DNA from 2 places in the Enterococcus infantis genome. Region 2 is predicted to be linked to the other one. Evidence: a T-box and tRNA genes for the amino acid it is inferred to sense, from the RefSeq annotation. Region 2 holds a T-box; the other holds one or more tRNA genes.
The links. A T-box is a leader RNA that pairs with one kind of tRNA and senses whether it is charged. The one in region 2 lies ahead of argS (arginine--tRNA ligase), so its partner is inferred to be a tRNA-Arg.

Region 1 (4,307 bases), on a different contig from region 2:
TTGAAGAAGTCGTTCCCAATCGTGTCTACCAGTTCAGAACGTCAACCACCAGAAATGATTTTACAGTACGGTATGAAATTGAGGAGCTGGCTGAAAATCGTTGTAAGATCCATTACGAAGAAACGATGAAGTCCTTTGGGTTCATGCAACAAATGAATGATGCTGTGATGGGGATTCCCATGGGTTTCTTTAAAAAACGCAATTTCAAAAAGATGATGGAAATGATCGAAAAATCTGCATAATCATCAGACCGGAACGCTTAGTGCCCTCAGGCAGTAGGTGTTGCGGTCGACTTTTGTGTTCAATGATAGAAACAAGGAGGAATAGAAACATTGACTGATGTCAAAGAAATGACCAGCGAGCACGTTGAGGACATGCTATCACTGGTCTCGTATGCTTTTCAGTGGGAATTGTCAGATAACAATCGCAAACGCTTTTCAATGCTGGCGGAAAATTCATGGAATTTCGGTTCCTTTGATGAAAAGGGACGCCTAGCCAGCCAAGTGATGGCGACTCCTTTTAAAATTGATCTCTTTGGTGACCACCATTTGATGGCAGGTATCGGTTTTGTTGCTAGCTACCCTGAATACCGCAGTCAAGGTCGAATTGATCGCATCATGACAGAATTGCTGGCGACTTCCCGGGAAAGAGGCGTTAATCTGTCTTACTTGGCTCCTTTCTCCTACCCATTTTACAGACGCTATGGATATGAGTTGACGTTTGAACGGGCAGTCTATGATGTGCCGGCTTCTCAGTGGCCTGACTCGCCAAAAGTCTCAGGACGGGTTGAACGGCTGTCCTGGACAGAAGCCAAGCCGGTGATTCAGGAGCTTTTTACTGCCGCGAAACGGCACCATCAAGGCGGTGTTGAGCGAGAAGAGTGGTGGTTGTCCTTCAAGTTCCCATTACGCAAAAACTATACCTATGCGGTGTATTATGATGCAAAAGATATCCCTCAAGGTTACTTGGTCTACCTTTTGGAGCCGGGAAAATTGACTATTGCAGAATGGACTTGGCTGACTGGAGAAGCCTTTCGAGGATTGAATCGCTTTGTTGCTTCTCATAATGGTTCAGTGGCCAACATTTTTTATGACGTAGGTTTTGATGGACAGAACCTGCAGTTTCTCACTCAAACACCAATGAGCGGATTTACTGTGCGACCAGAAATGATGGCACGGGTAGTTGACGTTAAGCGTTTTTTAAAATACACTAAAAAGGTTCAAGCGCTTCCCGAAAGTATCGCACTAATGGTGACGGGTGACTCTTATGCTGCTTGGAACAATGGTATTTTTGAGCTGAGAAAAGGCGATTGTGGAGTAGACATTGTGCAGGTAGAAGAGACCGAACTGCCCCTTGTTAAGCTGTCAATTCAACGGTTTACTCAGTTGTTTATGGGATACCTCTCACCAGAGACCCTTTTGTTTCATGGACTAATCGAAACTGATGAAAGTCTTTTAAAAGTTTTAAAAACAATCCTGCCTAATCAAAAACCAATCTTAGAAGATTACTTCTGATTTTGGATAGCTGCTGCTAATAGTAATTAAAAAGGCCGCTATCCACGAGCATAGTGGACAGCGGCATAAAAGTAGTGGTTAGTTTTTGACATCACTGCGGACAAATTTAAAACGGATAGGTTTCGACGGACGTTTCGTCTCACGGGAAAGTTCGCCTTGATCTTTTAAAGCGGATTTTACAACTTGTTCCCGAGTTTTTTTGTATTGATTCATGCGTCGTGCCAAAACCTCTTCTTTTCGTTGTTTCATAATTAAGTCCCCCTCATAATTATCAGATAGTTTTGTAACCTTGTTTCAATAAGTGTAGCACTTGAAAGCGGTTAAATCTAAAAGTACGCTTGTGGAATCAGTAACAAGCTTGTTCTTTAAAAGGTCCCACGAAACTCTGTAAAACAGTGATTCTTTGAATAAAAAATAGGAACGGCAATTTGCCGTTCCTGTAAAGAAGACTGCGAATCAACAGTCAGCTAGCGCGAATATGTTTTAGAACGTTCCCTGCCGGAATCGAACCAGCAACTAATCCTTAGGAGGGATTTGTTATATCCATTTAACTAAGGGAACCTATTATTTTTACGACATTGTTTATTTTAACGTTGTTGACGCAAGGATTCAAGTAGTCAACGACGATTGGAGGAAAGAAAATGGTAAAACGATTAATCAGTGCGACACCAAGTGAAGTCGCACAAATGAATGGGGCAGAATTGAAGCAGTCCATCAAAGCCAGCGAAGGACGCACGATTTGTGTGGAAAATGTTGTTGGTACACTGCCACAAGTCGGTGATCTGACAAACGCAGAAGTGGCAAAAGCTTTTGGAGCGGATTTAATTCTGCTGAATGGTTTTGACTGCTTTCATCCGGTAGTCATGGGGGTACCGGGCTTATCTTTTGAAGCGGTATTGGATCCAACAGCTGAGATTGCCAATCCAATCCCTGTGCTGAAGGAGCTGACTGGACGACCAATCGGGATCAATCTGGAACCAATCCCAGATGATCTTGACTTGATGAGTGAACAAGTAGTGATCTCCAAAGGGCGTACCAGCTCTGCAGAAACGATTCAGCGTGCCGAAGAACTCGGTGTGGATTTTATCTGCTTTACCGGAAATCCTGGTACCGGTGTAACTAATGAAGCCATTGCCGGTGCAGTAAAAATCGCCAAGGAAAACTTTTCTGGGATGATTATCGCGGGTAAGATGCACAGTGCCGGCTCAGATGAACCGGTAGTAACAAAAGAAGCAATCGCGGCTTATGCAGAAGCTGGGGCTGACATCTTACTGTTGCCGGCAGTGGGAACCATTCAGGGCTTTTTGGAACAAGATCTAATCGAAGCCGTGAAGTTTGCCAAAGCACGGGATCTTTTGACAATGACAGCCATCGGAACTAGTCAAGAAAGTGCTCGGCCAGAGACCCTTCGTCAAATCGCCTTGACTTGTAAAACTTGTGGAGTCGATATCCAACATATCGGTGATGCCGGTTACGGCGGTTTAGCACCAGCTGAAAATATCTTTGAAATGTCCATTGCGATTCGCGGAATGCGCCACACATTGTATCGTTGTGCGCAGTCTATTAATCGATGAGGTACATCGCTATTCTAGCCAAGAGGTCCTGTGACAATCATCAGGTCACAATTCTTCGAAGCGAACCCTGCCAAATGAACACATGAGCTGCAAAAAAAAACAAGCAACTTCCTTAAGAAACATTGGAAGGTGCTTGTTTTTTTGCTGTTAAACCTCTCAAATGCTGTCTAATTTTTGTTTTGTCAAGGAAAGTTGGTGTTTGGAGTTTTTCTCTCTATGCTGCTTTGAAATGAGCTATCGCAGCCTTTTTACTTATCTAGCTCACAGTCCTCTTAATAAGATTTTCAGACCGCTGCAAGCAGAGAAGCTGTTAATCGTTGTAACTTGTTTCAGTGGGGGCCCGTTCGGTTTATTGAAATAGAATTTATCGGCCGTTTTCGAGTGTATCAATTTAAAATGTGAATTTTCAATATAGAGTGGTTTTGGTAATGAAATGCTGAAAATTAATCCAGAGCGCTCCATTTTTTAGTCTTATGAAGTGCAACACTGCGGATTTCGTCGTAGTGGATTTTCTCACCGGCAATATAGATACCCAATTCATCATAGCCTTGTATTTTGCCTACTACATCGGGAGGATAGTGACCCTCAGCATCCATTTCTTCTTTTTGCAGTGCGACAGACTGGTCTTTGATACGGGCTTCTGTCAATAGCTGGCCAATCTCTTCGGTGGTCATGGCTGGTTTTGCTGGCCAAGTATAGCGACGTTCCTTTTTTTCAGCGGCTAACTGGCTGGTATGTTCAGATAGGTAAAAGCCGTTCCATTTCAATTTTTTCCGGTCTTGATAAGGGTGAAGTTCATTTGTCATAAGCCATCCAATCCTCCTGCGCCGCCAGCATGACCGCCCACCAAATGACTGCGGGGGATACTGCGGGCGCCTTCTAATTTACTAGTTGCATGTACGATTGCTGTAAAGCCGTACTTTTCTCTAATCTGATCGATGATTTGATCTAAGCGCTGTTCTGCTTCAGCTTTTTCAGGAGATTCGAACAAGCTTAGTTGCCGGCTATTGGTAAACAACAGCTTTGAATACGTGATACCCACATGACGAACGACTTGCCCACGATAATACTTGCGAAACAGCTGTAGGCAATAGCTGGCCAACTGCTTAGTATTATCGGTGGCTGGAATCTTCATCTGATGAGAAAAGCCGCTTTTGCTTTCTCCTTGAGCAGTACCGATGAACAGATGAATGCACTGTGTCAGACAGCCGTGTCGTCG
Region 2 (4,307 bases):
CCACTCTTTACTCTCATTATAGAACAAAAGATTGCGGCTGTCCCCTGTCATTGGAGAGGGGCACCGCAATCTTTGTCCAACAATCTTTCTTTGAATGAAAGACTACATCTTATCTGGCGCAGCAAGTCCCAGTATGCGCAGGTCTTCTTTAAGAACTACAGTCACCGCGTAAACCAGTGCCAGACGTGCGTCTTTTTGATCATCGTCTGCCAATACTTTAACATTGGCATAAAACTTGTTGAAGACTTGGGCCAATTTGATCGCATGTTTAGCAATCACAGACGGTTCATATTTTTCAGCCGCATTCAAAACTGTGTCCGGGTATTGTTGCAAAAGCTTGATAACTTCCCAGCTATTTTCATCCGACAAGCTGTAAACTACTGAGGCATCTGGTGTGAAATCAGCTTTGGCAAGAATGCTCATCCCCCGTGCATGAGTGTATTGAACATAAGGACCCGTCTCGCCTTCAAAGCGCACGACTTCTTCCAAATTGAAATCAAAGTTGTTCATCCGATCGTTTTTCAAGTCATGGAAAATGACTGCTCCCACGCCGACTTGTTTAGCGACTTCATCTTGATTTTCCAGCGTTGGATTCTTTTCAGCAATCTGGCCTTTTGCCAAAGCAGTGGCCTCCATTAATACTTCTTCCAACAAGACGATCTTCCCTTTACGAGTGGATAGCTTTTTGCCGTCTTTTGTGATCAGCCCAAAAGCGACGTGATAGATTTCATCTGCCCAGTCAAAGCCCATTTCTTTCAAGACTGCTTTTAACTGTTTAAAGTGATAGCTTTGTTCATTCCCCACGACATAGACGGATTTGGCAAAATCGTATGTCCGTTTGCGGTAAAGTGCCGCAGCCAGATCCCGGGTGATATAAAGTGTGGCACCATCGGATTTGCGAATCAAAGCTGGATTCAAATCATAGGCGGACAAGTCCACAATTTCAGCCCCCTGGTCTTCTTTTAACAGGTGCTTTTCTTCCAGCATTTCCACGATTTCTGCCATTTTGTCGTTGTAAAAAGCTTCCCCATTCATGGAGTCGAATTTGACATCCAACAAATCATAAATCTTATTGAATTCTTTCATGGATTCATCACGGAACCATTGCCACAAAGAAATAGCCTCTTCATCGCCATCTTCCAGCTTTTTAAACCACGCCCTTGCTTCATCTTCCAATGCGGGTTCTGTTTCCGCTTTTTCATGAAAGTCGACATATAAGCGCAACAGTTCTTGAATCGGCTGTGCTTTGACTGCTGATTCTGAACCCCATTTTTTATAGGCCACAATCAGCTTACCAAACTGTGTTCCCCAATCGCCTAAATGGTTGATTCGAATTGGGCGGTAACCGATTTTTTCCAAGATAAATCCGATAGCATTGCCAATTACTGTAGAGCGCAAGTGTCCCATTGAGATAGGTTTCGCAATATTTGGTGAAGACATGTCGATTGGGACAGTCTGGTCCATACCTACAGAAGCATCTCCGTAATGATTTTTTTCAGTAATGACTTGCTTCAAAACAGTTTCAGACACACTACTTTTACTCATGAAAAAGTTCAAATACGGTCCTACAACTTCGATTTTTTCAAAGGCATCGGGTTCGATTTTTTCTGCCAATTCCGCGGCAATTTGTTGAGGTGCTTTGCGATAAGCTTTTGCCAAGGCAAATGCCGGAAATGCGACGTCCCCGTGATCTGCCGACTTAGGGTTTTCTAAGAGTGCTTGGACTTGCTCCAATGGAAGGTCGTCTTTCACCACATCAAAGACAGCTTTTGCTACGATTTCTTTGTTATTCATGTCATCTTCTCCTTTTTACGATTGACTGACGGTTTACTACACCTGAGAAATAAGCTGGCACAAGCAGTAATTGGGCAAACAAAAAACGTCCCTGATGTCTACACATCAGAGACGAGAATTCCCGCGGTACCACTCTTCTTGTCCGAACTTATCGGACCACCTCACCTCTAACGGTAGGCTGCCGTCTGCCAGTGCAGAAAACTCACAAGTGCGTTTCACGATGCGACAAATACCCGGCTTCCACCTCCCCGGATTCGCTTTAATCAGACTGCAGCGCTACTTTCTTGCTCAACGTTTCGTATTAAACTGAGACAAGTATAGCAAAAATGCAGCCCGTTGACTAGTTAAAAAATCAGCCATGCTTTTGTCAGCAAATGCAGGGCTACCCCACTTTGCTTCAAACTTTAGGAATAAACAGATTGCCCAGTGTGGCTGCCATCACAGCTTTGATGGTATGCATCCGGTTTTCAGCTTGTTGAAATTGCTTGGCAAAAGGCGCGTTGAATACCTCATCTGTCACTTCCATTTCCGTAACACCAAAAGAGGCCGCAATGTTTTTTGCATATTGAGTTTTGGTGTCATGAAATGCCGGTAAACAATGTAAAAAGATGACTTCTTCATTGCCTGTAGCAGCAACCATCTTCCTATTGACTTGATAGGGCAGTAAAAGTTCCACTCGTTCAGAAAATTTCTCTTCTTCTCCCATGGAAACCCAGACATCCGTATACAGCACATCTGCCCCTTTGACTCCTTTTGAAACATCAGTGGTAACCAACAGCTGAGCGCCAGATATATTGGCATATTTTTGCGCCAAAGCCACGACCTCCTCTTTTGGAAACAGGGATTCCGGTGCCACGATATGCACGTTAACTCCTAACAGCGCACCGGTCACTAATAATGAATTGGCGACATTGTTTCGACCATCGCCGGCATACACCAGAGTCAAGCCCTCCAGCTTGCCAAAATGCTCTTTAATCGTCAAAAAATCAGCCAACATCTGGGTTGGATGCCATTCGTCTGTTAGTCCATTCCATACTGGCACACCGGAAAAGGTCGCCAAGTCCTCCACCGCAGTTTGACTGAACCCGCGATACTCGATTCCGTCAAACATGCTTCCCAATACTTTAGCCGTATCTGCTACAGACTCTTTTTTCCCCAGCTGAATATCATTGGCCCCGAGAAATTCCGGATGTGCTCCCAGATCATTGGCGGCCACAGTAAAAGCGGCTCTAGTCCGAGTAGAGGTCTTTTCAAACAGCAACGCGATATTTTTTCCCTCCAGATATTTATGCGAGATTCCGGATTTTTTCAATTGCTTTAAATGCGCGGAAAAGTCGATCAAATACAGCAGCTCTTCTTTCGTAAAATCCTTTTCCTTCAAAAAACTCTTCCCTTGAAACACTGAATATTCCATCTTCGATCAACCTCCAAAATGTATAATTATTCATTTTGTTCAGTGTATCATAAAAACGGGAAAGTTCAAAGACTTTCCCGCCAAAAAGGTTGACTCATGCATCGGGGACCGCCTCTGCCTCGAGACAGCTCGCCAGAAGGGATCTCAAATACCGTAATTCCAGCTTCTCTCAGCAATTCATTGGAAACGTAGTTGCGATCATAAGTAACCACTTTTCCCGGTGCAATCGCTAACGTGTTGGAGCCATCATTCCACTGCTCTCTCGGTGCGGCAATGGCATCACCGCCACCGGTAGGAATCAAAATCAGCTCGCTAAGTCCCAACAGTTTTTTCAGCACTTGCTGCAAATCCCGCTGGGCTGTGATTTTCAAGTTTTCAGCTGCTGCTTCAATCACATAAATATCCAGCATGCCTTCTGCTGAGAGGATCATTGGATGAATCGTAAACTTGTCTTTGTCTACCATGGTAAAAACCGTATCCAAATGCATCATCGCCCGCTCTTTAGGTATTTTAATTGCCAGGATCTTCTGAAAGCCGCCTGATTTACCCAAAATATTACGTGCCAGCTGCTCAATTGCTTTGGCACTAGTTCGTTGGCTGATGCCTACTGCCAACACCTCGTTACTCAATACTAAAACATCTCCACCCTCAATCGGGGCATCATAGTCCCGATCCAGCCAGATAGGAGTTTCTTCTTTGGCAAAATCTGGATGATGTCGATAGATGTATTCTACAAAAAGTGATTCTCGCTTACGGGCTTCAAAAGCAAGGGGGTTGATCAACAAGCCCCGTCCGACACAAGCCAATGAGTCCCTAGTAAAATAGAGGCTGGGCATTGGCATCAGATAAAAAGGTTTACCGTCGTCTCGAGAAAAGTCCAGTAGCGATCTGCCGCTCACCTTGATTTCATTGGTACGAACACCTGCCATCAGCTTTTCCACCAGCGCTTGGGTATCAAGGGCCATCAAATATTCAAAAAGCTCTTGCCTCAAAAAAGGCGATTGAATTTTTGACTCATTTAAAAAATCAACGACAAAGGGAACTTTGACCCCGCCGGCAGCAATCGCTTCTGCTGCCATCTTTTCCAAATAGCAAACCT

Region 1: it encodes a tRNA-Arg, which carries the amino acid that the T-box ahead of argS (arginine--tRNA ligase) is inferred to sense. The anticodon was not compared.

Annotation. Positions count from the first base shown of each region.
Region 1 covers NZ_JBMHFB010000007.1:192,499-196,805, forward strand. The annotation lists gene ACOMA8_RS10120 (DUF3284 domain-containing protein) at 1-242, shown strand, start outside; gene ACOMA8_RS10125 (GNAT family N-acetyltransferase) at 333-1,514, shown strand; gene ACOMA8_RS10130 (hypothetical protein) at 1,593-1,763, opposite strand; tRNA gene ACOMA8_RS10135 (tRNA-Arg) at 2,004-2,075, opposite strand; gene ACOMA8_RS10140 (DUF7916 family protein) at 2,156-3,088, shown strand; gene ACOMA8_RS10145 (hypothetical protein) at 3,532-3,894, opposite strand; gene ACOMA8_RS10150 (Y-family DNA polymerase) at 3,891-4,307, opposite strand, start outside.
Region 2 covers NZ_JBMHFB010000004.1:63,757-68,063, reverse strand. The annotation lists gene argS (arginine--tRNA ligase) at 103-1,794, opposite strand; T-box leader at 1,899-2,095, opposite strand; gene argF (ornithine carbamoyltransferase) at 2,192-3,208, opposite strand; gene arcA (arginine deiminase) at 3,274-4,307, opposite strand, start outside.